One region of the Veillonella intestinalis genome, then DNA from elsewhere that is predicted to be linked to it. Evidence: a T-box and tRNA genes for the amino acid it is inferred to sense, from the RefSeq annotation. Region 1 holds a T-box; the other holds one or more tRNA genes.
The links. A T-box is a leader RNA that pairs with one kind of tRNA and senses whether it is charged. The one in region 1 lies ahead of ileS (isoleucine--tRNA ligase), so its partner is inferred to be a tRNA-Ile.
Positions count from the first base shown of each region.

Region 1 (15,595 bases):
TTTACTAATGCTATTATTCCACTCCCAATCCAAAGCATCTTTTAAACGGCTTTCATAGATACTAGCAGATACTAATAAACGATCATTTACTTGACTATCAACACCTAATGTTACGGTATGTGATTTTTCTTGTTTCAAATCAGGATTACCAAGCCAATATGGGGAATTAGCGTATAACATTTTCAAAGTAGGGTTATTTACCGCTTGCCCCCAAGAGATATAAGCATGGGTATTCTCGTTTAACTTCTTATTCAAACCAATATGTGAGGCAAACTCACCACCAAAAATGTCATGATGTTCATAACGAGTACCAAGATTAGCTGTCCAACCTTGGCCTAATTCCCATTTATCTTCAATAAAAATAGCCTCATTATCTGTGCTCTTATTGAAGCCTACTCCATCATTAGTTTCATCAATTTTTTCTTTATTGTAGCTAACACCACTAATTAATGTATGGTCACCAATTTTCCATGTTTTTTGCCCTTCTAAACCAAGCATAGATAAATCATGTTCATATGGTGTGCCTGCAAAAGGTGCATTTGCTTTTTCAGTATTGCGGTATGCTCGAACAAAAGTCCCAGAGTCAGAACCAAAGTTATAGGTAACACCATAACTCATATCTGTAGTTTTACTCTTCATGCCAGCGCCATAAGCGGTCCCATTTAATGGATTACTCAAGTAAATGCCGAAACCATCCTTACGATGACTATAAGAAAAATCAACTGTCATACGGTCATCATCAAAATAATGGTCATAGCGAGCTGTTACATTATCACGATTAATGGAACTGTCAGGGAATTCATAGGAATTGCCATTGGCTGCCTTATAATGGTAATTATCTCGACGTTGTTTGCTATATGATACAAAATATGCATCATTTTCATCACCGCCTTGAGTAGTAATACCGGTTTTCCAATATCCCCAGCTACCAACTTCAGCTTTGGCAGTGGTTTTCTGTCCCATACTGCCTTCTTTGGTAATAATATTAATAACACCAGCTACCGCACGTTCACCATATAAAGATGAATTAGGTCCTTTAACGACTTCAATACGTTCAATATTTTCTACAGGAAATTGATCAATATCAATAGCGTTATTATCACCTGATACAATTAAATGATCCCAGTTCATACGACGACCATTTACCATAACAAGTACACGGGTATCACCATTAAGCTCTGGGTACGATGCAAAGCCTTTCTGTACCACTGGCACATTATTGCCTTTCAATGCATCTGATACACTATTGTAATTCCCTTGCTCAATTTCTTTCGCCGTAATAACCGTTGTATCTGCTGGCACATCTACTTTTTCTTCCGACAAACGACTAGCTGTTACCAATACTACTTTACCTAAGTCTTGTAAATTGGCTTCATCGTAATTAGCAGCCCACACACTACCACTTGTCGCACTCACAACTAAGGCTGTTAATACTGCTTTACTTACTGTACTGCGATGAGTAAATTTCATTTATTTTGTTCCTCCTCAAAGCCTTGAGCAATTTTCTCTAAGGCATCCACCACACGACCGTTGCCATTATTCACATCTGCAAAGGGCACCGCTATAATTCGCCCTCCTTGAACCGCTCGCATATTGCGCAAATTTGGATCCGCTTTTAACTCAGCAATAGCTTCTGCATCACTGACTGTGCGATTTCCTTGGCTTACAGTCACATACACAATTACATCAGGATCAAAGGCCAACACACGTTCAGGCCCTACAATCGAAATTTGTCGGTTCGTCAAATTATGACCACCCGCTTTTTTAACAATGTCATCTACAAGATATACTGGCCCATACAAACTATAAGTACTATGTCCATGAGATTGTAAAATAATAACATTAGGCTTATAGGACCAAGTATTCACTCGCGTAGACACGACTTGCACTCGCTGTTGTAACTCTGCTTTATAGGCACTTGCCTTTTGTGGGACTTGAAATAATTGTCCCATATCATCAATAAAGGGATAAATTGTACTCTCTAAGGTTGGCTGATTCTTACGAATCGTAGCCGGTACAATATATGCACCAATATTTCGTTCATACCACTGCCGCACATCACCTAAAGCGGCTGGTGTAAAATGATGCGACCATCCCATTAATACATCTGGTTGCATCGCTAATACTTGCTCTCGACTAGGTACATAGCTATTAGTAATTAAAGGTAACTTGCTATATATATCACGATACCGCGCCGGTTCTTCACCATAAGGAGCTACCGTTCCCACAATACGATCAGCTAACCCTAAATCAATGAGTAGTTCCGTTGCACCTGGATAAGTCACAATCACCCGTTGTGGTGGCTTTTCATACGTAAAACTCATCAAATTAGCATCGCTATCTACATTTTGAATCGTAATACCTCGCTGCTGTTCATCATTATTACCCACTACTTGCCAATGCCCATTGGTATAAGCAAACCAAGTAATTAAGCTTAAGCAGAACATCAAAAACAGACCTATGCAGCGCCGACTCCACCGTTCCCAAACACCAATCATAGTTGACCACCAGAATCAAATCTCTCAAATGCTCGTTCACTATTCCTTTGAGCTAATGACCTATAAACTGATTCTTCCGCACTATAGCGTAACGGCTGTCGTTCATAAGTAACCATAGGGATGCCATCTTCATGATAAGAAACTGTACTAGACACTTCGTATACCTCACGAATTAATGGCTCACGCACAATCTCATGTGGTGTCCCTTGCGCTACTAATTGACCTCGTTTCATAATAAAAAGTTCATCACAAAATAGAGAGGCCAAATTCAAGTCATGAAGTGCTGCTATAACACCAACGCCCAATCCTTTTATGACTTCCAATAGTTCCAACTGATAGGTAATATCTAAATGGTTCGTTGGTTCATCTAAAATCAAATACTCCGGTTCTTGGCAAAGGACGCGCGCTAACATAACCCGCTGCTGCTCACCCCCTGATAAGGAAGCAAAACTTCGATGTGCTCTGTCCCACATTCCTACCTTGCGAAGGGCTTCCATCGCCAAATTCACATCATCTTCCGTATCATCTTCAAATCCTTTTTTATAAGGGGTTCGTCCCATCATCACAATTTGCCATACAGTAAAATCAAAGTTAATTGTATGAAACTGTCCCATCACACCAATTCGTTTAGCTGCTTCACGTAAAGGAATTTGTTCTAATGGCGTTTCATCAAATTGTATCCGCCCTTGCTGCCTAGAAATGACTCGATATAAATGCTTTAATAAGGTAGATTTGCCACAACCATTAGGACCCATAAGTCCTACAAATTTATCAGCCGGAATCGTAAGGGATAATTGGTTTAAAATCTGAGTATCTCCTACATGATAAGTGAGGTTCTCTACTACAATTTGTTTCATAGATACCTCCTAACTACCAAAATTCCGACTTGTGCCAAAAAGAAGTTTCATAAATAATGGCGCTCCCATTAGTGCCGTCAAAATACCAATTGGTAAATCACCAGTCGGCAATAATACTCTCGACAATAAATCAGCCAACACTAAAAATATAGCGCCGCCTAATGCAACCACTGGCAGTAAACGTTTATGACCAACCCCAACAACAGCACGTGCCATATGAGGAATCACTAGCCCCACAAAACCAATAATGCCACACTGTGAAACTAGCACACCTGTCAATAAAGCCATGCACGCCATATAGATGTAACGCTTACGAGTCGCATTAATGCCTAGTGTAACTGCCATTTCTTCACCTAATAACAATGCATCTAAGGCTCTTACTTGCGATAAGAAATATACAGTCATACCACCTACAACAATAGTCGGCCAAAATAGCATGGACCATTTCGCATCAGCTAATGAACCCATAGTCCAAAAAGCTGCGCTTTGCATCCCTTCCGCATCACCAGCCATATAAATAATAAAATTGGATAAAGCTGTACATAAAGCACTCACTACAGCCCCTGCTAATACTAGTTTCACTGTAGAAATACGCCGTCCCATACCGGCTAACGCCATAACCGCCAGTGTAGCTACAATGGCGCCACCAAAGGCCCAAATAGGTACGCCTACATTAGCAGCGCCTAATAAAAAACCTAATAATATCGCCATAACAGCCCCTACCGAAGCCCCCGAAGCAATCCCTAAAATAAACGGCTCTGCCAAAGGATTTTGCACCGCAGCTTGCATAACAGCCCCTGACAAGGCTAACCCTGCTCCTACTAAAGCGGCTAATATAACACGAGGAATGCGAATATCCCACACTATATCAGTCATAGCTGGTCCTATTGCCTCTGGTATAGGTGTATTCATTATTTTTCCAGTAATTACAGTCAACACATGACCTGCAGGTATAGTTACACTGCCCAATGCAACAGCTCCTATAATTGAGCATATTAAAAGGGCAGTTAGAACCGATACGGCCCAACTGCCCACTGTTTCAGTGCGATGCTTCGTAGCGGTTTGTAACTCTTGCAGGCGTTGCTGACGTGTTATTATTTCAACGTCGTTCATCAACTACCCTCATTTCGCTTATGACATAAAAACAGGTCAACAGAATACGTCTTTGATTTCATATAGCACATATATTGTGCTAGTTAATCGAGCTTGCTTAAGCTCTACTGAAATCGTTGCGCAGTGCTAACCTTGTCGAAAGAGGCCAAATTTTTGGCTACAAATATTACATTATCTTATGCTACTTAGCATATTTATATTTTAAGATTTCTAAACTAAATTTAATGATTTACAATTACAAATTGAGAAACATTATCTTTTATCACTTCAAATATTTTATAGTAAATACAATAAGCTGTCAACAAAAAACTCCAAAAAGTCCATGTAACGTACTATATAATTATTTACCGTATATAGTAAGTATACATATAATAACATTTAATATACATTCTAATTCCAGTCATCTGCTGAGATTCCAGCTATCTAACAAAATTTAATATTATAGAACACATCGCCATTATTAAACAATCACACCCCTATTACTACTAAACCAGTATGACGCGATTACTAAACAAATATGAGGCTATTACTAAACAAGTATAACTCTATTTTTAAGCAAGTATGATGCTATTTCTAAACAAGTATGGCGCTATTTCTAAACAAGCACTGCCCTATAATAAATAATGACTCCACCAACTATAAACGATAAAAATATCAAAAACAGCGAGTAGATTTAGATACTTATATCTCATCTACTCGCTGTTTAATAATCGCCCCTACCGGACAAATTTCATAACAGTCTCCACAACCAATACAACCCGCTTCAATAAAAAATTGTTGTGGCTTTTCTATGATAATCTGCACAGGACAATCCATGGCACAAGCGCCGCATTTCACACAGCGCTGGCCATCAATCTGAAATGTAAACACATATGTATTTGTATCTGTCATATATTCTCTGTAAGTTAAATGCCTTACTTCTCCTCTGCACGCAATACCAAACGAATCATTTGTGCCACACCATCTTCATCATTAGTAGGCGCTAAAAATTTAGCCGTTGCTTTAGCCGTTGCTTCCCCATTCATCATAGCAAAGGAAACTCCTGCATAAGCTAGCATAGTCAAATCATTATTACTATCGCCAATAGTCATCACTTCATCTGCAGTAAAGCCTAAGGACTCTGCCAAAGCTGCTACGGCACGCCCTTTACTAATACCTGGCTGCACAAACTCTAAATTGCCTTCACTGGATTGAATAATTACAAAACGATCATCCTCTTTAAAATGTTCTAAAATTGCGTTTTTCTTCGCCTCTGTACCATAAAAGAGCTGTATTTTTTCTAAATCCATGCCAGTATCAACAATATGGTCTCGTAAATTAGGAACCATAGTACGACTCGCTTTCATGAGAGGTACTAAATGAGGTGGCAAATTACTTGCAAAGGCCATCATACCTTCTGTTTCACCATAAATTTCTTTACCACCATACGCTTCAATATACACGTCAAAAGGCAATAATTCATCAAGCAAACGTAAGCCTTCCGCATTACTAAACGATTGATGAAACACAGTGGTCGTTTCACCCCCGTCTCGCTTCAATACAAGCGCACCATTGCTGCAAATATAATGGTGAATCTCCGGTATACGATGAATTACTTCACCCATTTCACCCCAAGCACGGCCACTCGCTACCGCTACCGTTATACCTCTTGCCATAGCTGCTTTTACAGCCGCTACTGTTTCATCGCTAACATGTTTGTGTGTATCAACCAAAGTTCCATCCACATCAGAAACAATAAGTTTGATAGGCTTTTTTAATTGTAAATCTGCTACTGAACCTGGTAAACTAGCCTGTTTTCCCTTTTGTTCAGCCGCTTTAAACACAGCCGCTTGATCCTCTATATTTATGGAATTTATTTTGTCTGTCATAGTCATCTCCATTATCAAATGAGTACATCTAGTACTTACATCATCTAGTACTTACATCATCTAGTACTTACATCATCTAGTACTTACATCATCTAGTACTTACATCATCTAATATTTATATCCACTAATACTTAATAATAGCTAATATCCATACTCTACCTATTATTTACTACCATGCAAAAATACATACAAAACTATATATTTTCTAAATCAACTACATCTATCAATATCAATATAAATATATTATATCACATTAATACAAATGACCATGTGGCGAACCCCTCACCCCATAAATACTTATAAAAATTTCTCTCTAATTCCATTATATTTGAACACAAAAAAGCCCCTTAGAGCCTCTTGCTACGACTTTTTAAATCTTTGATTTAAACCTGAGCAAAAGAGGAGCCTAAGGGGCTTTTCTCTACCAATATTATCTTATTAAGAGAAATCCTTTATAAGAATTTTATTTACCTAACACATCTGCACAGCGATGACATAAGGTAGGATGTTCAGCATCCTTACCTACTGTATCACGATGAATCCAGCAACGTTCACATTTTTCAAATTCACTTGGTTTTACAACTACACTCAAATGACCTTCTTCGGTAGCTACAGCTTCAGCTGGCGCATTATTACGGCCTTCAACAAGTTGTGCTTCACTTACAATGAGAAGAGCTGCTAAATCACTTACTTGTGCTAATGTTTCATACGCTGCACCATCAGCATAAACAGTAATGGACGCATCTAAAGAGTGACCAATAACTTTATCTTGACGAGCCGTTTCAAGAGCTTTAGTCAACTCACCACGAAGTGCCAATACTTGGCTCCATTTTTCAGCTAATGCCGCATCATAATGAGCTTCATTACCAGTTGGCCAATCTTCAAGCATTACACTTTCACGCATACCGTCTTCTTTAGGCATATATTGCCATACTTCTTCAGCTGTAAAGGACAGTACAGGTGCTACCATACGAACTAAAGTCGTTACAATTTCATACATAGCAGTCTGCGCACTACGACGAGCCACAGAAGTTGCTTCTTCTGCATACATTGTATCTTTTAATACATCTAAGTAGAAGGAACTCAAATCAACAGTACAGAAATTATGAATTGTATGATATAAAATATGGAATTCATAGTTTTCATACGCTTCCGTAACTTTACGACGTACTTCTTCTAAACGAAGAAGTGCCCATTTATCGATTTCAGATAATTGATCATAAGCCACTTTATCTGTATTTGGATTAAAGTCATCTAAATTACCTAGCAAGAAGCGGAACGTGTTACGAATCTTACGATATACTTCGGATAACTGTTTTACGATGTCTTTAGACAAACGCACGTCACCTTGGTAATCAGCTGAAGATACCCAAAGGCGCATTACATCAGCCCCATACACATCAATGATGTCAGATGGTGCCACTGTATTACCAACCGATTTAGACATTTTACGGCCTTCACCATCCACTACGAAACCGTGAGTTAGTACAGAGTTATATGGTGCTTTACCAGTTGTAGCTACACCGGTTAACAAGGATGAGTTAAACCAGCCACGATGTTGGTCAGACCCTTCAAGGTACATAGCGCATGGTACATCAAGGTCCTCATTTTCAAGTACACCCGCCCAAGAAGAACCACTATCGAACCAAACGTCCATGATATCTGTTTCTTTGCGGAATTCATCATGACCACAATGAGGACATGTGAAACCTTCTGGCAATAATTCTTTTTCAGTATGATTCCACCAAGCATCGGAGCCTTCTTTAGCCACCCACGCTTGAACAGACTTAATCGTGTCATCGTTGATTACATAATCACCACAGGATTTACAATAGAATACTGGAATTGGCACGCCCCAAACACGTTGGCGAGATACACACCAGTCCCCACGGTCAGCAATCATATTATAAATGCGGTCATGACCCCATTTAGGAATCCACTGTACTTGATTATCAATTACGTCAAGCGCTTCTTTACGATAGCCATCAACGGATGAGAACCACTGTTCTGTCGCACGATAGATTACAGGATTTTTACAACGCCAACAATGTGCATATTGGTGACGAAGAGAACCTTTGTGAAGTAACGCACCATTATGCGCTACAATTTTCAAAATAGGCACTTCTGCATCATGAATTTCTTTGCCGCCTAACGCTTCTTCGGTATCACCATAACGACCATTATCTACAGCACTTACATAGGTGCCCGTTGGATCTACAAACGATGTGATTTCAAAATCAACTTTACCTGCTTTTTTATAAGTCTGATATACACCAAAGTCTTCTTCACCGTGAGCAGGCGCTGTATGAACACAACCGGTACCAGCTTCAAGGGTTACATGGTCACCTAAGAATACAGGCACTTCGCGTTCAATGAATGGATGTTTGAAAGTAGCTAATTCTAAATCAGCCCCAGAGAAGGTATTAAGTACAGTATAGTCTGCTACTTGAGCATCTTTTAATGCATTAGCTACCAAATCAGTAGCCATCAAGTAATATTCTTCACCTACTTGCACCCAAGAATATTCTAATTCAGGGTTCACAGAAATTGCTTGAGATGCTGGCAATGTCCAAGGTGTAGTTGTCCAAATAACAGCATAGGCTTTTTTAGTATCTACATCAGCTGGTAATGTACGTTTTAATTCATTAACATACGCATATTTTACATAAATAGAGAAGGATTTCTTTTCTTTATATTCAATTTCAGCTTCTGCTAAGGCTGTTTCACAATGAGTACACCAGTATACCGTTTTTAACCCTTTGTAAATATGACCACGCTTAGCCATTTCACCAAAGATGCCAAGTTGTTTAACTTCAAAAGCTGGTTTCAAAGTCAAATATGGATCTTCAAAACGACCAAGTACACCGAAACGAATGAAGTCTTTCTTTTGATCTTCTACACACTGCAAAGCATATTCTTTACATTTAGCACGTAAATCAAGAGGACTCATTTCATGACGATTAAGGCCTGTGTTTTTAATAACCGCATGTTCAATTGGCAAACCATGCGTATCCCAACCAGGAATATAAGGTGTGTAATATCCCTGCATAGTTTTATATTTCATGATAATATCTTTTAGTGTTTTATTAAGGGCATGGCCAATATGAAGTTTACCATTAGCATATGGAGGGCCATCATGCAATACAAACGGCTTATTTCCTTTGCGCAATTCTAAGCGTTTTTCATAAATTTTATTATCTTCCCAATATTTCAAATATTCTGGTTCTCGTTTTGGTAAGTTGCCGCGCATTGGAAATTCTGTAGCAGGCAAATGTAATGTTTTACCGTAATCCATAAATAAACTCTCCTCTCAACTAATAAAAAAAGCGCTCATCCCCGAAGGGACGAACGCTATAAGTCCGTGGTACCACCCTACTGACTCCATATGGAGCCACTCACGCATATAACGGTGCTCACCGATAAATTTAACATTTATATGCTCCCAAGTGATTCGTCATTTCTTCATTCGCTGAACTCACACCATCCATCAGCTCGCTGAGAACTACCCGAAATGACCGTCTTCGTCATCGCATGTCATATACAGTTATCAAAATAAGTCTTACTGTCAAGGACAGTTGACCAACTCATAGTAACTTTTGTTATAGATAGAGTATAGATAAGGGACTTCGTTTTGTCAAGTAGGTTTATGATTATTAGTGCCACAAAATTTATCAGGAACTTCAAAAATGTACATTTTATCAAAAAAGAGTATAATAAAATCATATTAATACGAACTACTTACTATTTACTATGTAGTACACCTTACTATGTAGTACACATTACGATAAACTACTCTATCTACAAAGGAGGACGCCTATGCCCGCCTGGCTACGCACAGATTATATCTGTTTTTTCGGGGCTTTTCTATCGGCCCTTGGCATGAGCCAATTAGCACCACTCTTACCTCTTTATTTACATGATATGGGGGTAACCGCCACCAATGAAGTGGCCTATTGGTCTGGTCTAGCCATGGGCGTAACCTATCTCGTAGTGGCTTTTGTATCTCCCTTCTGGGGGCGCCTAGCCGATCGCAAAGGACGAAAAATTTCCTTACTCCGTGCTAGTTTTGGCATGATGCTTTGCAATCTTTTGATCTGTTTTGTCCAAACACCAGAGCAACTTGTATTCGTCCGTTTTATACAGGGCCTTGTATCTGGCTTCTTTTCCGCTTCCGTTACCCTTGTAGCTTCTGAAACGCCAGAACATAAAATGGGATGGGCTTTATCAGTCTTAGCCTCCTCAAACTTAGCCGGTTCACTCTTAGGACCTCTTATTGGTGGCTACTTAGCCGGTCTCTTTGGCATTCGTACAAGCTTCTTTGTCATCGCTTGTTGCCTAGGAGCTGCCTTTTTACTCATTTACTTTTTAGTCCACGAAACCTTTGAACCACAACCAGAAAAGGTGCCTCATAGTTTCAAAGAATTATGTAGCCAACTCCCTCATTTGCATGAGTTATTTATTGTCGCCGCATCTACTTTTATTTATGCCCTTTCCATCATGTCTTTACAGCCAATTATTACGGTCTACTTAAATGAAATTATGCCACCCCATACACCTCATTTAGCACTTCTTGCAGGAGCCGTCTTTGCTGCTACCGGTTTTGCTCAAATGTTAAGTAGTTCCTTCATGGGGCGTTGGATTGATCGCATTGGTCCCCGTCGCATTCTTATGGGATCGCTCATTTATACAGCCATGATGACTATTCCCCAAGCCTATGTTACAACGGCTTGGCAACTCGGTGTCTTACGCTTTCTCACAGGACTGGGTCTAGCCGGTTTACTGCCATCCTTAAATACATATATTTCTACTCACTCTCCCAAACATCTATCAGGACAAGTATTCTCTTATAACCAAACAACTCAATTTTTAGGCTATTTCATGGGCTCTGTTGGAGGCGCTCTCTTTATGGGCGAATTTGGCTTTACAGCCCTATTCTGGGGCACAGGCCTACTCTTCTTATTAAATGCCCTATGGGTATATACAAAATTAAAGAGCTAACACAAAAAGCAGCCATATGGCTGCTTTTTTTATAATTCTGTCCCAATATATGCTGCTAACGCTACTATAGTCGCTTCATTACGACGATAGTAAGTCCATTTCCCATAACGAGCGGACTCCAACAAGCCTGCCCGCTGCATTAAGTCCAAATAATGCGAAACGGCGGATTGCGAAATGCCTAATTTATCTTGAATACTCCCTACACAGACTCCTCCTTCAAATGAGTCGCCCTCAGGAATATGAAGTCCCTGGGGTGGAAAATATTTAGTCGGCTCTTTGAGCCATTGCAAGATTTTTAAGCGACTTTCATTAGATAAAACTTTAAAAATGTCGAGTAATTGTTTATCATTCATACTTTTATTATATCTTATCTTCTAGATATGTCAATCTAATTTATCGAACTTAGTCAATATAGTGGCTTAATAATTACTTTCTAATTACTACTTTTTTCCCGAGCTAAAATAAATATGGTCGACAAAATCAATACAAAGCCAATAATATCACTCGTCATAAATTGACTCCCCAAAACAAGCCAACTCAATAATGCCGCTGAAATAGGTTCAATAGAAGACAAAACAGACCCTTTAACAGCACCAATGCGCCGCACCCCTTCTAAATACGCATTAAAGGAAACAATGGTGCCTAATACAACTACATTGAAAACACCTACATAAGTCCACATATCCCAAACACCAGGCACATCAAAAGGTGACGCAATCATTGCCGTCACAAGACCAGAAAAAAGCATAGCAAAACCTACTACAGGCCCTGTACCGTACCGCCGTAATAAAGGCACTGGTTGTACACTGTAAATAGCTACTGCCACAGCAGATAAGAGCCCCCAAAATAATACCCGTTCATCAATGCCGGCAAATTCAAAATTACCATGAAAAGCTATTAAAGCTGTACCTATCATAGCCAAGACAACACTAATACCCTCGCCCCAAGTAGGTAGCTTAAAATAACGAACTGCCATATACACAACAATCATCGCTGGTGCCAAATATTGTAAAACGGTAGCAATCCCAGCCCCTGCATAGTAAATAGAACGGAAATAAGCATATTGGCAAAGAGCCATACCAAATAAACCAAAAACAAATAAACCAATCACATGATAGGGTGTTTTAAATATTTGAAAAATATGAACACGCCCTTGATAAAAAGCAGCTAATACCGTAACTACACCTGACACTAACAGACGCACCGTTAATAGCCACTCTGGACTAATAGCCCGTTGCTGTTGTAAAAATTGTGCCGATATCCCCGACAAGCCCCATAAAATACCACCGAATAAAGTAAGGGCAATCCCTATTGTCTTTTCTCTATCCATCATGCCCTCCTCATCTTAAATAATTTATAAAAACGACCGGCATTTGCCGGTCGTCTTTTTACGCTATTTTATTGTAACAAATAGTGCTCTATCTCGCAAATATAAAGTTCACCTTGTATGTCTTACCAAGTACTTCAGTAACAAAACCTTGCCAGACTAAGCGCCTACTTTATAACTTAGTCAACTAATTTCATAGCGACTTTTACAACAACTTTTAATACTTTACTTGGTTCATCATTGACAGCACAGCAAGGGCGATGAATATCTTCTGGGAAGAAGATTGCATAAGAACCCGCTTGAGCAATAATATAGCCTTCATCAGCTAATCCTTGCTCGTAAAAATACAAATCCTTGTCATCATGTGCTTCTACCACTGGTTCAGTTTGGCGATCTGGTAAAAAGCCCATTTTTTCCTTGCCTTCAATAACAAACTGCACATCTAAGTACTGCTTATGTGCTTCAGGGCGAGTTTCTTCAAACTTCTTTGTAGTTACTTCTTGTACTAAAGCAAAGATATTATCACCATCAATATCATGGCGACCAATTTCCAAACTCTTTAAATCAGTATCTTTCAACCAATCGAGTACGCGCTCTAATACTGGTGCATAACCTAACCCTTTATAATTCACATTCACACTACCAAATATCATATATATTGTCTCCTTTGAGCCCTCTAGGGGCTATTTATTTTTAACTCTACTTAGATGAACCACATCTTCGAGTCAAGAGAAGCCAAGTTGAAACATCCCGCCAAACCCTTTGTTTCAAACATTAACTATTCATCATCACCAGTCCCGTCAAACTTAGCAATAATGCCCTCAGCTGTCTTATGAGGTACTTCTTCATAGGAGCTAAATTCCATGTTAAACACGCCTTGACCTTGTGTCATACTACGCAATACAGTTACATAGTCAAGCATTTCAGCAAATGGAACTTGTGCTTTAACCACAGTAATACCTTCCCGTTCCCCTTGTTCCATGCCTAATACGCGACCACGGCGGCTATTTAAGTCCCCCATAATATCGCCCATGAAACTATCTGGAGCAAATACATTCACATTATAAACAGGTTCTAGTAAAACTGGTTTAGCCTGTGGCACACCTTTTTTAAGAGCTTGTGCCGCAGCTACTTTAAAAGCCAATTCAGAAGAGTCTACTGCATGATACGAACCATCCAATAAGGTCACTTTTACACCAATCATTGGATAGCCGGCTAATAAGCCTTTATCTAATGTTTCTTTAGCGCCTTTTTCAACAGCTGGAATATACTGTTTTGGTACAGCGCCACCGAAAATCTTATCTACAAATTCAAAATCGCCTTCATAAGAAGGTTCAATGGCAATTTTAACATGACCATATTGTCCATGACCACCACTTTGTTTCTTATGTTTGCCTTCCACTTCCACTTGACCGCGCACAGTTTCACGATATGGAATATATGGTTTTTCTAATTTAGCTTTTACGCCATATTTCCGCTCCATCTTAGTAAGGATATGTTCTAAATGAACTTCACCCATACAACGCACTTGCATTTGACGCCCTTCTACATCTTTTACAACTACGCAAGTTGGATCTTCTTCAGAAATACGTTGTAACGCAGCGGCTAATTTTTCTTCTTCCCCTTTCTTTTCAGGGACCATAGCTACCGTATGGAGTGGTTGTGGGAAACGAATTTGACGATATTTTACTTTAAAACTAGGTGTTGCAAAAGTATCACCTGTCTTCGTAGCAGTAAGCTTAGGAATAACTACAATATCCCCTGCACCAGCTTCGGTAACTGGTACTTGTTGCTTACCTATTAAAGTATACATTTTACCCCATTTTTCTTCAATACCCTGCGTCACATTTAGAAGTTTATCCCCTTCTTTTAATTCCCCAGAGAATACGCGAATAAAGCTTTGTTTACCTGCAAATGGGTCTAAAATTGTCTTAAATACAAAGCCAGTAAATGGTTTATCTACATGAACTATCCGTTCTTCCCCAGTATCTACATCTTCCGCTGTCATCACGCGCTTAGATGCATCTGGCATATAACGAATCATACGATCTAACACTTGATCCATGCCAATGTTATTAATAGCACTGCCACACATAACAGCACATACGCGACCTGTCAACATACCTTCCCGTAAACCTTGACGGATTTCTTCTAAGGTTAATTCTTGACCATCTAAATATTTTTCAAGTAATTCATCATTACCTTCTGCCGCCGCTTCAACTGTCATTTCACGGATTTCTTCTACCTTAGCTTCTAATTCAGCAGGTACGGCAACTTCGGTCATCTTACCATTTTCATAAATATACGCTGTGCGTTTCGCTACGTCTACAACACCTTTAAAGTCAGGCCCTTCACCAATAGGAATCTGCAATGGCATGATGGCTTTGCCAAATAAATCATGCATTTTTTCAAGAGTGCCAAAGAAATCGGCCCCTTCTACGTCCATCTTATTGATAAACGCCATGCGTGGCATTTGTAATTCCACCCCATAATCCCAAGCGCGAATAGTATCTACTTCAACCCCAGAAGTGGCTGATAATACCATCAACATGCCATCAGCGGCACGCAAAGCAGCACGAACTTCACCATGAAATTCGGAATAACCAGGGGTATCAATGAAATTAATTTTATAATTTTTCCATTCACAAGGTGCCATACCTAGCTGAATAGTTACATTACGTTTAATTTCTTCAGGCTCAAAGTCCATAATGTGTTTGTTATCTTGACCTTTACCTACGGATGCTACAGCACCACAAGCCAATAGTAAAGATTCTACTAATGCTGTTTTACCAGCCCCATCATGAGATACAATTGCCACATTACGAATCAAATCACTAGCATATTCTTTCATATGAACCGCCTCCTTTAAAGCGCAGAAACGCAATTTACTGTACTTATTCGCTATTCATGTATGAATCTCCTTTATTCTTATTA
Region 1 covers NZ_CALPCB010000001.1:140,886-156,480, reverse strand. Annotated here, with positions in the region: gene NFR27_RS00745 (TonB-dependent receptor plug domain-containing protein) at 1-1,470, opposite strand, end outside; gene NFR27_RS00740 (ABC transporter substrate-binding protein) at 1,467-2,498, opposite strand; gene NFR27_RS00735 (ABC transporter ATP-binding protein) at 2,495-3,355, opposite strand; gene NFR27_RS00730 (FecCD family ABC transporter permease) at 3,365-4,468, opposite strand; gene NFR27_RS00725 (4Fe-4S binding protein) at 5,150-5,359, opposite strand; gene NFR27_RS00720 (HAD family hydrolase) at 5,383-6,336, opposite strand; gene ileS (isoleucine--tRNA ligase) at 6,800-9,631, opposite strand; T-box leader at 9,674-9,873, opposite strand; gene NFR27_RS00710 (MFS transporter) at 10,153-11,334, shown strand; gene NFR27_RS00705 (ArsR/SmtB family transcription factor) at 11,364-11,687, opposite strand; gene NFR27_RS00700 (DMT family transporter) at 11,768-12,667, opposite strand; gene NFR27_RS00695 (NanQ anomerase/TabA/YiaL family protein) at 12,841-13,314, opposite strand; gene fusA (elongation factor G) at 13,440-15,512, opposite strand.

Region 2 (15,595 bases), on a different contig from region 1:
AACAATCCGAAGTATCTGTGAACAAGTAGCTCACTATGAATAGTCTATATAGAGTTTTTCTTGACAGTCTTTTCATGACCGACTACAATTATAGTAGTCTCACAGTAGTGGGCAATTTTCAAATGTATATGAAATAGACGGCAATCTGGGAGAAGCCTAGGTGGGCTTCTCACTTTTATAATGAGGAGGTGAATCTTATTTTAGAGTATAGCATTATTGCAGTTGTAATGGTGCTCATCGGTCTTGGTGTTGGTTACATGATGCGTAAGAATATTGCTGAAGGTAAGCTGAAGCAAGCTGAGATAGAATCAGCGCGAATTATTGCCGATGCAGAACGCGAGGCTGAGTCAAAGAAAAAGGAAGCCTTAGTAGAAGCTAAGGAAGAAATTCATAAACTTCGTGGTGAAGCAGAAAAAGAAAACCGAGATCGACGCAATGAATTACAACGTTTAGAACGACGTATTCTTCAAAAAGAAGAACATCTTGATGGTAAATTAGAATCATTAGAAAAGAAAGAAGATGCGTTGCATCGAAAAGAACAAGAAGCAAAAGCTTTAAAAGAGCGTACAGAAGCATTGTACGATCAGCAGATGGCAGAATTAGAACGTATTTCTGGCATGACATTTGAGGAAGCAAAAGGAATTTTACTTTCCAATGTAGAGCAAGAGATTCGTCATGAAACGGCGGTCCTTGTTAAAGATTTAGAACAACAGGCGAAGGAAGATGCGGAAAAGAATGCCCGCGAAATTATTGCAGCCGCTATTCAGCGTTGTGCTGCAGACCATGTTGCAGAGTCTACGGTATCCGTAGTAGCTCTTCCAAATGATGAAATGAAAGGGCGAATTATCGGTCGTGAAGGCCGTAATATTCGTGCCCTAGAAACCTTAACAGGTATAGATCTAATCATTGATGATACCCCTGAAGCAGTTATCCTCTCTGGATTTGATCCAATTCGTCGTGAGGTAGCGCGTATTGCGCTTGAAAAACTAATTGTGGATGGTCGTATTCATCCAGCCCGCATTGAAGAAATGGTTGGTAAAGCTCGTAAAGAGGTTGACCAAGTTATTAAAGATGCTGGTGAGCAGGCTACCTTTGAAGCCGATGTACATGGCTTACATCCTGAAATCATTCGAATTTTAGGTCGTTTGAAATACCGTACAAGTTATGGTCAAAACGTGTTGAAACATTCTATTGAAGTGGCTCATTTAGCTGGTATGATGGCAGCTGAACTAGGTTGCGATGTAACATTAGCTAAACGAGGCGGTTTACTTCATGACTTAGGGAAAGCACTTGACCATGAAATGGAAGGGTCTCATGTACAGATTGGTGTAGATGTGGCTAAAAAATACCATGAAAGTGTATTGGTACAAAATTGTATTGGTGCTCATCATGGGGATGAAGAATTTAAATCTGTTGAAGCTGTCTTGGTGGCAGCGGCTGATGCAATTTCAGCAGCACGCCCTGGGGCACGTCGTGAAACGCTTGAAAACTACTTAAAACGTTTGACTAAATTAGAGGAAATTGCCGAGTCCTTTGATGGTGTTGAAAAATGTTTTGCTATTCAAGCTGGTCGCGAAATCCGCGTAATGGTTAAACCAGATAAAGTGGGTGAAGCAGAAGCTACTCTATTAGTACGCGATATGGTTAAACGTATTGAATCTGAATTAGAATATCCAGGTCAGATTAAAGTAGTAATCATTCGTGAAACTAGAGTCGTAGATTATGCTAAATAATAGTTGCCGTTTATATACAAGTAGCTATTGAGCATGAATTCAACAATAAACTATATATTGCAGTGTATAACTATGTGATATATAACAAATTGAATACAACGAGTAGTTTAGAGACTACAATTGAAAACTCTATGGCAAACGTCATAAGGAGATGGACAATTGTAGTCTTTTTTTATATCTTGCAATTTAATAGTAAAAAGAAGTACAATAGATTTCCGTGTGAATAACATCAGGATATAATCAAATAAAGTGCAAATTTCTTTATAATTGCGAAATTAGCATAAAAATTTTGCAGATTAAAAATAAAGATATTGAAAAAAATCTTCTTGACATAGCAGGAGAAATAATATCCTTTGTAGAAATATATAAGCAGAGAAGTTTATTTATGGGATGTGAAGAGATGAGTCGACACTTTGATGCTGAATTAATTGAACAAATAAAAGACGCAAATGATATTGTGTCAGTGATTTCTGAGCACATGACGCTGAAGAAGAAGGGTAAGAATTATTGGGGATGTTGTCCCTTTCATAATGAAAAGACCCCTTCTTTTAGTGTGAACCCAGAAAAGGGCTTTTTTTATTGCTTTGGATGTCATGAAACAGGTAATTCAATAAGTTTTTTAATGAAGTATAATGGGGTGTCTTTTCCTGAGGCCTTAGAACAATTAGCTAATCGGGCAGGTATTGCTTTGCCAGAAAAGAATTTGACTAAGGCGGAATTAGCGCGAAAAGAACATCGGGATAAATTATATGAAGTAAATGCATTGGCTGCCACATTTTTTCATAACTGTTTGACAAAAACGGAGATGGGAAAGCCAGGGCTAGCATATCTTCAAAAGCGTGGTTTATCCGAAGAAACTATTGAACGATTTCAGCTCGGCTTTGCGCCCAATAGTTGGGATAGATTATATCGAGCGTTTCATGAACGAGGCATTGATGACAGCTTATTAGTTGAATGTGGGCTATGCCGTAGAAATGAATCAGGAAAACTATATGATTATTTTCGTAATCGTGTTATGTTTCCTATTTGTGACGGCAAAGGTCGAGTTGTTGCCTTTGGTGGTCGTGTACTAGATGATAGTACACCTAAATATTTAAACTCACCAGAATATGAATTATTTAATAAGGGTCATATGCTCTTTGCTTTTGACAAAGCGTACCGAACTATTCGGGAGAAAAAACAGGTCATTTTAGTAGAAGGGTATATGGATGTTATAGGTGCTCATAATTGTGGCGTTACTAATGTAGTAGCGTCATTGGGGACGGCATATACAAAGGATCAGGGGCGATTATTGATTCGTCAAGCTGAAGAAATTGTATTAGCCTACGATATGGATAATGCTGGGCAGAAAGCAGCGCGTCGAGCTATTGAGCTATTACAAGATACGGAATTTAAAGTGCGTGTGGTGGCTATGCCCGATGGCAAAGATCCAGATGATTATGTGCGCAATCATGGGCCAGAAGCCTTTTTAGAATTGGTAGCGAAGGCAGTTTCACCATTTGAATTTTACTTGAACAGTGCTTTGATAAGTCATGATAGTAATTCGGCGAGTGGTAAAGAAGCGATTTTAGAAGAAGTATTTCCATTAATTAGCGCTACCAACAATCAGATAGAACGGGAGAACTATCTAAAGGCGTTGGCATTGCCATTATGGCTTGATAATAGTACGATTTATCGTATGTTTAGGCAGTACTTAGGAAAAGGTGATGTTACATTGCCACAGTCAACTACTGATACTACTGTATCGGTAGCGACTATAGGGGAAGAAGATAGACTGGTAGCCATAGCGATAACAGATCCGTTAGCTTGGCAACGAGTTCATGCCTACTTACCGTTAGAGGATATAACCAATCCTTTGTATCAAGCTTTATTTAAAAAAGCAGGAGAACTTCTCAGTAAGTCAGGGGCGTTACAAGATGTTGCGTTGGAGGAAATGCTTACTGATGAAGAAAGAAGTGCTTACGGTCGCCTGATGGTTATAGGTGAAACGAACTTTAATGAAGCACAATTGGATGGCTATATACGCGCAGTGCGCTTGAAGTCATTACGAGAACAGTATAAAACGCATAGTGTGTTAGCAGATCAGTTAAATCGGGCAGGAGATACTCGGTTTATTGAAGAATTAAAGGTTTGTCAAGATTTGCAGGCATTAATCAAGGAGTGGACTTGATCAACTATGAAGGAAAGGAAGAGCATTGTGGCTAAGAAGCAAACTAAATCGCGGTTAGAAGAAATCATAGAACAATTACTAGCAAAAGGACGTAAATCAGGAGCATTGACCAGTAAAGAAATTACAGATGCTCTTCATGAAGAAGTAGAGCTTACGGCAGAACAGCTAGATGATATGTATGAAGTATTACAAAAAAGTAACATTGAAGTTATCACAGATGATGTAGAAGTAGCTGATGATGACGATGATATTATTGAAGATGAAGAAGAAAATGATGAAGTACGAGAAGCTAAAGAGGTTACTTTAGATCTTAGCATTCCAGAAGGGGTTAATATTGATGACCCTGTTCGCATGTACTTAAAAGAAATTGGTCGTGTACCATTGTTGTCTGCTGATGAAGAAATTTTATTAGCGCAACAAATCGAAGCCGGTGCTAAAGAAGATGCTTCGTATAAAGAAATGCGAACTGGTGAAAAAGCAAAACAGAAATTAATTGATGCTAACTTGCGTTTGGTAGTTAGTATTGCTAAGCGTTATGTAGGGCGTGGTATGCTATTCTTGGATTTAATACAAGAAGGTAATTTGGGTCTAATTAAAGCGGTTGATAAATTTGACTATACCAAAGGGTATAAGTTTTCTACTTATGCTACATGGTGGATTCGTCAGGCGATTACCCGTGCCATTGCAGACCAGGCACGTACTATTCGTATCCCAGTACACATGGTAGAAACAATTAATAAATTGATTCGTATTTCTCGTCAATTATTACAAGATAAAGGGCGCGAGCCATTGCCAGAAGAAATCGCAGAAGGCATGGGCATTAGTGTAGAACGCGTTCGTGAAATCCAAAAAATTGCACAAGAGCCTGTATCTTTGGAAACACCAATTGGGGAAGAAGAAGATTCGCATTTAGGTGATTTCATTGAAGACCAAGACGCTATTGCTCCTGATGATGCAGCTAGTTATATTTTATTGAAAGAACAGATTGAAGACGTGTTCTCTTGCTTAACTGAACGTGAACAACAAGTATTGGTGTTGCGCTTTGGTTTAAAAGATGGCAAACCACGTACTTTGGAAGAAGTAGGTCAACATTTTAATGTTACTCGTGAACGTATCCGTCAGATTGAAGGAAAGGCGCTAACAAAGCTTCGCAATCGAGGGAAACGAGACAAAATTAAAGACTTCTTATAATCTCATTGACGACAAGAAGTTATTTTGTGTATAATAATTTGGTGGAATACTGAGGTATTTCCCTATGGGCCTATAGCTCAGGGGTAGAGCAACCGGCTCATAACCGGTCGGTCCCTGGTTCGAACCCAGGTGGGCCCACCATTTTCTAACAATAAACCGCTTATACAACAATTGTTGTGTAAGCGGTTTTTTAGGTTACTTAGTAAATATGTTACAATAGATACAGTAAAGAATGCAGTATTTAGTATGAGATATAATAATCTTTATAACCTCATAGGTATATAAAGTAGTATGGCGTATATAAAGTTCAATTATACAAAGGAGTATTTGTGACAACTAAAAAATTAACAAACCGATTAGAAGCGGTATTTACGCTAATTCCTAAAGCTAAAGCAATTGCTGATATTGGTACAGATCATGGCTATTTAGCAGTTGAATTAATACAGCGGCGCCGTGCTGAACGAGTTATTGCTGGTGATGTGCACAAGGGGCCTTTAGAGTCAGCTAAAGCCTACGTAAAAGAACAGGGGTTAACACAGGTTGTTGATTGTCGCTTAGGTGATGGTTTACAAGTGACTCAAACGGGTGAATTACAAGGAGCTGTGATTTGTGGCATGGGTGGTTTTCTTATGCGAGACATCATTGAAGTAGGCCCAGAGCTATTAGACTTCTATGTGTTGCAGCCTCAAAATGGACAAGCAGAATTGCGGCAGTTTTTAGTAAAAAAGGGTTATATTATTGCAAAAGAAATTTTAGTAGAAGATATGGGGAAATTATATCAAGCCCTATTGGCTATTAAATTGGAGCGATTACCTCAATATGTAAATCATATAGAACTAGGAATGGAGAATGTGTACGCTAATTTATCTTCTGATTCCTTACTTTGGTCAGTAGGGGCTTTATTGGCTCAGGAACGCCCCTCTTTGTGGGGAAAGTATATAGAGCGACTTATTCATTTACGGCGAACGGCTTTGCAAAGTATGTCAGTTGAGCTAGCAAATACAGAAAAATATAAGATGTTGGAGAAAGAAATTGCAGAATTGGAGGCCTTACTATGAGTGAAATATTAGACGAAGTGAATGTACAAACTACAGTAGCAGACAATCTACAAGGCATAGTTACGATACAACAAATTGGTCATATTGTAGAACAATTAGCTCCTAAGCATTTAGCTGAAAGTTGGGATAATGTAGGTCTCATGGTAGGACAACAGAAAACTGCAGTTACTAGCATTTTAACGGCGCTTGATGTTACTGATGAGGTCGTTGAGGAAGCTATCGCAAAAGGCTGTAATTTGATTGTCAGTCATCACCCGCTTATTTTTAAGGGCTTAAAGCAAGTGACCGATGAAACGGCTTTAGGACGCTTAGTATGGAAGCTAATTCGGCATAATATTGCTGTGTATAGTGCGCATACTAATCTAGATGTAGCGTCAGGTGGTTTAAATGATTTAGCGGCGGCTCAAATTGGTTTAGGCCATGTGAAGGGCTTAGAAGTGGTTCATGAGAATAGTGTCTATAAAGTAGTTTCGTTTGTACCAACAACTCATACTGAGGCAGTATTAAAAGCGATGGGGGATGCTGGTGCTGGGCATATTGGAAATTATAGCCATTGTACGTTTAGGAGTGAAGGCACTGGCACATTCTTGCCGCTAGAAGGGGCTGATCCTTACATTGGCACCGTTGGTGAAATTGCTAAAGTAACTGAAGATCGTTTGGAAACGATTGTTCCTAGCGCTAAGCTTCAGGGCGTCATTCAAGCCATGAAAGAGGCTCATCCCTATGAAGAAGTGGCATATGAAGTATACAAATTAGCTGAACCAGTTAAGGTAGAAACCATCGGGCGAATTGGTGAATTAGGTGATACTCTTAGCTTAGAAGATTTTATTGAATTAATTAAAGTTGTTTTCCCACAGGGGCGGCCACGTTTTGGCGGAGCTAAAGTACCTCAGATTACTAAAGTAGCACTTTGCACCGGTTCAGGGGCAGAGTTTATTAAAGCAGCGGCTAAGGCAGGCGCTCAGGCATATGTAACTGGTGATGTGAAATATCATGATATGCAACTGGCTAAAGAATTAGGTTTGTTAGTGGCAGATGTAGGACATTTTGGTACTGAAGTAGGAGCATCATCATTGTTAGCGGCTCATATTGATATGAAATTGCGAGAACAAGATATTACTACTGTTGCAGTTCATATTAGTGAAAAGCAAAGTGACTTTTTCTTTGCTTAATCGATAACTTTAGATGTGCTATCTGTTTATATTAATTTTGAGAAAAAGATAATTGACCTTCATCGGTGTATCTGCTAGACTTTAAGTAGCAAGTATGAAAGGTGATTGCGAGCGTAAGTTCGAGGAAAGTCCGAGCTCCGCAGGGCAGGATGCCGGATAACGTCCGGCGTGGGAGACCATAGGGAATAGTGCCACAGAAAAGTAAACCGCCGCTTTAGCGGTAAGGGTGGAACGGTGTCGGTAAGAGCGCACCAGCAATGCAGTAATGTATTGGCTCGGTAAACCCCATCCGGAGCAAGGCCGAATAGGAAAGGGATAAGGGTGGCCCGCCTACCTTTCGGGTTGTGCCGCTTGAGCCTATAGGCAACTATAGGCCTAGAAAGATAATCACCACTGCGCAAGCAGAACAGAACTCGGCTTATTGATTGCTTGCTTAAAACCGCTCCTTGGGGCGGTTTTATTTTGTCTAGTCATTATCAAATAGAAAAGACTATTTTTTGACTAAACATTGTCGCCAGAAGCATACAATTAAAACTATACAAAGAGGATAAGGTATAAGGAGGAATTAGTAATGGCAGTAACAAAAATTGAAAGTTTAGAAGCTTTGGAGACCATTTTAAAAGAATCTTCGAAAGTTGTGGTAGCTGATTTTTGGGCTACCTGGTGCAAACCTTGCGAATTGATGAATCCTGAAATTGAAAAATTAGCCGAAGATATGAAAGATGATCTTGATGTAGTAACTGTTGATGTGGAAGCTCTTAAAGAGGTAGCTTTAAAATACAATATTCAAGGCATCCCTACATTGATTTGTTTTAAAAATGGCAAAGAAAAAGATCGTATTGCCGGGTACAAACCAGCGCCAGTAGTAGAAGGCTTAATTCGTTCAATTATTAAATAGAATTGTAGCTCTTATAGTTAACTTTCAATAGTATTGTTGTATTCTATGAAAAATTCTATAGAAATTAGAATCGGAAAGTGCTATACTATCAATACTATTTGATAAAAAATTTTAAAATGTTTAAAAACGGACAGTAAAGTTATTGCAAGCAAGGGGGGTCCACCTGTGAAAGAAAAGACAAATAGTCTGTGGAAATTATTCCAGGAACGTAAACTCAGCCGCCGCACATTTATGAAAACTTGTGTGGCTTTGACCGCCATTTTAGGCCTACCACCAACATTATTGAATAAAGTTGTTGATGCAGCAGATACGAAAGAGTTGCCAACCGTAATTTGGTTGCATGGTCATGAGTGCACTGGTTGTGACGAATCCTTTATTCGTTCCACATCACCATTTGCTTCTGATGTGGTTTTGAATATGATTGCTCTAGAATATGATGATACTTTGGCAGCAGCAGCTGGGGCTCCATTTGAAGCACATTTACACAAAATATTGACAGAAAAGAAAGGTCAATATGTGTTGGCTGTCGAAGGTGGGGTGCCACTAGATGACAATGGAACCTATTGTATGGTAGGTGGTCGTCCATTCGTTGATGTACTTAAAGAATGTGCTGAGGGTGTAGCCTTTATTATTGAATATGGGTCTTGTGCTGCTTGGGGTGGTGTACAGGCTGCGAAGCCAAACCCTACAAATACTGTTTCCGTTTCCAGCGTAATTTCAGGTAAGAAAATTATTAAAGTGCCTGGATGTCCACCAATACCAGAAGTTATGACTGGTGTAATTATGCACTATGCTCTATTTGGTGAAATCCCACCGCTTGATGTGGAAGGACGTCCAAAACAGTTCTATGGTAATCGTATTCATGATACATGCTATCGTCGTCCATTCTTTGACTCTGGTCTTTTTGTGGAAAAATTTGATGACGAAGGTGCTAAAGCTGGTTGGTGTCTATATAAAATGGGTTGCCGTGGGCCAGTAACTTACAACTCTTGTGGTAATTTACGGTGGTGGAACGGTTTATCCTATCCAATTCAATCTGGTTCAGGTTGTATTGGTTGTAGTGAAAAAGGCTTCTGGGATAATGACAACTTCCATCAACGGTTGCCGCAAGTTCAAGTGGCTAATACGATTACTACAGCTGACACAATTGGTACCATTGCAGGCTTAACTGCTTTTGGTGCAGTTGTCGCACATGGTGGGGTAACCTTGGCTAAACATAAATATGATACGATTCAGTTAGAGAAAAAGTATCAAGCAGAACTTGATGCTAAGAAAGCGGCCGAAGAACAGGCAAAGAATGAAGGAGGTAGCCACTAATGAAACGTGTAGTTGTAGATCCGATTACTCGTATTGAAGGTCATTTACGAGTAGAAGTGAATGTTGATGAAGCAACAGGGAAAGTAGAAGACGCGTTATCCAGTGGTACAGCTTGGCGTGGTATCGAATTAGTTGCCAAAGACCGTGATCCTCGTGATGTATGGGCCTTTGTACAACGTATTTGTGGTGTATGTACCTCGACGCATGCTCTAGCTTCTTTGCGTGCTGTGGAAGATGCTTTGGCTATTGAAATTCCTAAAAATGCGAATTACATTCGTAATATTATGCATAGTTGTTTAGATGCCCATGACCATATTGTGCATTTTTATCACTTGCATGCCCTTGACTGGGTAAGCCCAGTGGAAGCCTTAAAAGCTGATCCTGCTAAAACAGCTGCGCTTCAAGAAACGGTGCTTAAAACATATAATTTAAGTGGTCTTGAACCTGCAGAAACACAGTCTACTACGTCTGCTTATCCTAAGGAGTTCCCAAAAGGCAATGCGACTTATTATGCAGCCATTCAAGGGAAAGTTAAAAAAATTGTTGAAAGTGGACAATTAGGTATTTTTGCTGCTCAGTGGTGGGATCATCCTGATTATCAGTTGTTGCCACCAGAAGTTCATTTAATGGGGGTAGCTCATTATTTAAATATCTTAGATAAACAGCGTGATATTGTTACGCCTCATGTTGTATTTGGGGGTAAAAACCCACATCCACATTACATCGTAGGTGGTATGCCTTGTTCTATTTCTATGGACGATATGAATGCACCAGTTAACTCAGCTAGGTTAGCCGTAGTCGATGAATCTATTGCCTTAGCTAAAGATTTAGTTAACTATTTCTACTTACCAGATGTATTAGCTATTGGCCAGATTTATGCTAAAGCAGGTATGGTTGATGGAGGCGGTTTATCCAAGAAACGTGTATTAGCTTATGGCGATTATCCAGATGAACCATATACAGGTATTAAAAATGGTGACTATTTCAAAAAATGCTTAGTACGTGCTAATGGTGTAGTTGAAGATTTTGGCCTTGGTGTAGATAAAGCTAAATTCCTTCCGCTTGAAGGGGAAGACCTTATGAATCCAGACTTCTTGTCAGAAGAAGTTGAACATTCTTGGTATGAATATCCAGATGGCAAGAAAACGATTCATCCATCAGAAGGGATTACAAAACCAAATTATACAGGTCCTAAAACAGGCACTAAAGAGCATTGGGAATACCTTGATGAAACGAAGAAATATTCTTGGATTAAATCCCCAACCTTTAAAGGTAAAGCTTGTGAAGTTGGTCCATTAGCTAAATATATTGTTGTTTATACCAAAGTAAAACAAGGTATTATTAGCAATCCTACTTGGGCAGAGCAGATGATTGTAAAACAAATTGATACGGTGTCTTCTGTACTCGGTGTACCTGCTCATGTTTGGATGTGTAGTACTGTTGGCCGTACGGCTTGTCGTTGCTTAGATGCACAAGTGGCTGCTAATATGAGTCAATATTTCTTTAACAAATTAGTGACAAATATTAAAGGCGGCGATACAGTTGTTGCCAATACAAAGAACTTTGATCCAAATACTTGGCCAAAAGAAGCTAAAGGCGTTGGTTTAGTTGATGCTCCTCGTGGTGGTTTAGGCCATTGGTGTGATATTAAAGATGGTAAAACAAGCAATTATCAATGTATCGTACCAACAACTTGGAATGCTTGTCCTAAGACAATTGCCAATGAGCATGGTGCTTACGAAGCGAATATGATTGATACTAAGGTTAAAATTGCTGATAAACCACTTGAAATTTTGAAAGGGATTCACTCCTTTGACCCTTGTTTAGCTTGTGCAACGCACTTGTATAATAAGAAGGGTGAACAAATCATCTCCGTTAATACAGATGCTATGTGCAAATAATAGGGGGGATTTAGATGTTTGAACAACCGGACAAAAAGCCGTATCGTGTATTTAGTCTGTGGTTGCGTATTTTCCATTGGACTATGGTATTGTGCGTAACTTTCCTATTTTGGACAGGCCTTTATATTGGCGATCCAGGTTTCAGTATGTTTGTAGGGCGTGAGCCAGCAGAAGCTATTAATAGTTGGTTTTCTATGGAAATGATTCGTCGTGTCCATTTTGGATTTGCCTTTGTTTTGATTTTTGCTTTTGTATTCCGTATTTATGGCGCGATTCGCTATCGTGGGGATCGTTTATTACCTAAATTCCGTAGCCGTTTATATTGGCAAGGCCTTAAGCAAACATTTTTGCATTACTTGATGTTGCCACGCCAAGAGGAACATCGTGTATTACGTAATTCCTTAGCACGTACCAGTTATTTATTGGTGTACATCATGATGTTTCTTGAAATTTGTACTGGCCTAGCTATGTATTCGCAAATTAATCCAAATGGTTGGTTAGCCATTGTTTTCAATCCTATTAATTTGATGTTCAACGAATATGATATTCATATCGTCCATCATTACATTGCTTGGTTCTTCTTATTATTCACTGTTGCGCATGTATATTTAGCGTTCCGCGAAGATGTAATGGAAGAGTCTGGTGAAGTATCCAGTATGGTTTCTGGTATGAAGTTCTACCCAGAAGACCCAGAAGATATTGAGGATTTATATGGTAAACGACAGTAATATCACCCTTTTAGGGGTGGGTAATATATTGCTCAGCGATGAAGGGCTAGGCGTTCATGTAGTGCGTGAAATGGAGCAAGAGTATACATTTACGCCTGAAATTAATATTGTTGATGGTGGTACGATGGGCATGGAGCTATTGAGTTACATGCGTGGTATGACAAAACTTCTGTTAGTCGATGCTGTCAATGGTGGTGAAGCGCCAGGGACTATCTATGAATTTCCTCATCAACAGACAGAAGCGTATTTTACCGATAATATCTCTGTTCACGAAGTAGGGATGCAAGATATTTTGCGAATTCGTGCGTTGCAGGAAAATCCTTTAGAAGATGCTACTGTAATTGGTGTAGAGCCTGAAAGTTTAGATATTGGGTTAACACCCACTGAAACAGTACAAGCAGTTTTGCCTGAGGTAAAACAACGTATTATTCGGCAACTAGAAGCTTGGGGAATTAACGTAACTGAGAGAACAGAGGTAACAAAACAATGATAGAGCATTATGGCAATGTACAGGCTATTTTAAAAGAACTTCAGTTAGCTTTGAAACATCTTCGTGAAACGGGTGAAACTCACACCATTTACATTGAAAAGACAGGGCTAACTATGGAGGAACAAGTGGAAGTGATGGAAACATTAGGTCGTGGCTCCATTACTATCAACTTTAATGAAACGGATCAACCAGTGGAGTGGTATGAAACACAATTTTCTGGTATCTGGTTAGGCACATTCCGTAATGCACGGGATGAAGCCATTGTTTATACAATAGAAGTAGGTCGTTATCCGAGTCTTTGTGGTGCTTTTGATGAAGATATTGAAACAGCAGAAGAAGAACTACAAACTTGGATTGATGCGGCTGATATGTAAAGTAGTAGCAAACTAGTAGAAAATTAGCTACAGTAATATGAGTCATTATACTTTGGCAATTGTGTAAGATTTAGTGTAAGCCATAGCGCAAGAAATTGTGCAAGGATAATATAATAGAATAATAGTAAGTTTTTAGGGCTGTAACGGACCATAGAATTATGTTCTCTGGTTTTGTTACAGCCTTTTTTATGATCATTTATAGCCTTTGTTTGGATTTTGTCGAATGGAATAGGCTTTACAATAGCAAAATAGGTTAAGATTGTTAAAAAATTGCACTACATAAGGTCTTTATCTAAGGGAGAGATGAATTGGAAACAGTTGATTTTAACACAGTCTTCATTTGTATTCATGAAACCATCACATAAAATGGCTTTTTTACATGAAAAACTCATGTTTCAAATTGAGTTTTCTGAAAACTGGAAAACTGAAAATTTAATTTGAGTTTTCTGAGTAGGGTAATAAAATAAAAAGTTAATTGGCCGTCTATCCAGTAAATACAAAGGGTTTAAGATGTTTAGAAAAACTGATAAATAATATGCTGTAGAACAGTCTCTATATGAGTTAAATGAAGTTTTGGTACTTTCATTTTGACTTTAGTTTTCATTGGTAAGATGTGTCCATAGGTTGGTTAAGACAACGAAACAACTGAGATAAAAGAACTAATAAGAATACATTGTGAGGAAACTTGGACACTCCAGTCGAAATTATTATTCTCTAATTAGTCTGTTTCAGAATCTAAACAAATCTAACATTTTAGAAAATTGTTTTCATTCCGAAAGGGGCAATTAATTATGAAAAAACGTTTTGCAGCCGTATTCGCAGCAACTGCTGTACTTGGTGTAACTACTGCATTTGCAGCTAATCCATTCTCTGATGTAACGCCTAATGATTGGGCATATCAAAGTGTAGCTCAATTGGCAGCTGCTGGTGTAATCAACGGGTATCCAGATGGTACTTTTAAAGGGCAAAACAACATTACACGTTACGAAATGGCTCAAATGGTAGCAAAAGCTATGGCAAATGAATCTCGTGCTAATGCAGAACAGCAAGCAATGATTAATCGTTTGGCTAACGAATTCTCTGATGAATTAAATAACTTAGGCGTTCGCGTTTCTAACTTAGAAAACAAAGTTGGTAATGTAAAAGTAACTGGTGATGCTCGTCTTCGTTATCAAGGGTCAGACAAAAAAGGTATGATTAGCTCCGATAATCAAGATAAAAAATCTTTATTTGATATGCGTGGTCGTGTACAATTCAATGCTAATGTAAACGATAACACATCTGCTGTTATCCGCGTAACAAGTGGTGATATGGAATTTGGCGATGCTAAGAATTCCTCTGATGTAGAATTTGACCGTGTATATGTAGCACACAAATTTGGTAAAGATACTACAGCTGTAGCTGGTCGCTTCGGCGCAGTAGTTGGTAATGGTTTAGTATACGATGATACTTTCGATGGTGCTGGCATTACGTATGATAACGGTAACTTCTCTGCGACAGCTGCTTATGGTTCCTTCATGGAAGGCGGTCTATTTGACAATGCTGAAAATGGCCGTGAATATGCAACTGGTTATGATTTTGCAAATGAAAGCAGTGACACAAATCCAACTGTTACATTATTACAAGCAAAAGCAAAACTTGGTGAACATGCAACTTTAGGTGGTTTCTATACCTTCGGTAATAAAAACCTAGATAATGATATTTATGGTGGTTCCTTAGACCTTAACTTTGACAAAGTTTGGGTTGGTGGTGAATATGCTACCTTCTCTGATGAAAAAGGTGCTGTAGCAAGTAATGATAAAGATGCATGGGTAGCTGGTATTGGTTATGGTGATTACGATATTGAAAAACAAGGTACTTGGGGCGTTAAAGTTCAATACTTTGATGAAGGTAAATACTCTCCAGTAGTAAGCTCCACTTGGAATCAGCCATATAACAGCGATTATAAAGCATGGATGGCAAGTGTAGATTATGCATTAGCTGATAATGTAGGTCTTTCCGGTTACTGGGCATTTAATGCAGAAGATCAACAGGGTAATGACTTAGGTGATTACTACCGTGCAGAATTAAAGTATAAATTCTAATCGATTTGTTGATAGTTTATACAAATTGCCAATAGATAGGTGAGAAATAGAAAGAATTATTTGTTAAAGTTTCAGAATATAATATTGGAAATTTGACCGATTTTTCTTCCTAGTTAATAAAATAATTTAAAATAATTATTTGAGAATATGATGTGAATCATTATTCAAAAAAGACAGTCAATTCAAGGGTTGACTGTCTTTTTGTTGTTTTGAGAATGAAACTGTAATGCTCATGGGAGTTTTAAAAAACTTTACAAAGTGATTTTTGTATGATACTATAGCTGTAGATTCAGTGAAGAAACGAAACTTATTGACTGAGAAATGTAAATCACTTGTGAGGAAACTTGGACACTCCATTTAAGATTACTGAGTATCGGAAGATAACGAGTAGGGACTAAACAGAATCATTGTATATTATTTTTCTGTTTTTTACCGAAAGGGGTAATTACAAATGAAAAAACGTTTTGCAGCCGTATTTG
Region 2 covers NZ_CALPCB010000009.1:92,833-108,427, forward strand. Annotated here, with positions in the region: gene NFR27_RS08575 (regulatory protein RecX) at 1-43, shown strand, start outside; gene rny (ribonuclease Y) at 189-1,733, shown strand; gene dnaG (DNA primase) at 2,134-3,903, shown strand; gene rpoD (RNA polymerase sigma factor RpoD) at 3,931-5,094, shown strand; tRNA gene NFR27_RS08595 (tRNA-Ile) at 5,161-5,235, shown strand; gene NFR27_RS08600 (tRNA (adenine(22)-N(1))-methyltransferase) at 5,424-6,152, shown strand; gene NFR27_RS08605 (Nif3-like dinuclear metal center hexameric protein) at 6,209-7,324, shown strand; RNA gene rnpB (RNase P RNA component class A) at 7,413-7,761, shown strand; gene trxA (thioredoxin) at 7,896-8,222, shown strand; gene NFR27_RS08620 (hydrogenase small subunit) at 8,388-9,539, shown strand; gene NFR27_RS08625 (nickel-dependent hydrogenase large subunit) at 9,539-11,440, shown strand; gene cybH (Ni/Fe-hydrogenase, b-type cytochrome subunit) at 11,455-12,168, shown strand; gene NFR27_RS08635 (HyaD/HybD family hydrogenase maturation endopeptidase) at 12,152-12,658, shown strand; gene NFR27_RS08640 (hydrogenase expression/formation protein) at 12,655-13,032, shown strand; gene NFR27_RS08645 (hypothetical protein) at 13,336-13,473, shown strand; gene NFR27_RS08650 (S-layer homology domain-containing protein) at 13,824-15,116, shown strand.
Region 2: it has a tRNA-Ile gene. The T-box ahead of ileS (isoleucine--tRNA ligase) is inferred to sense a tRNA for this amino acid. The anticodon was not compared.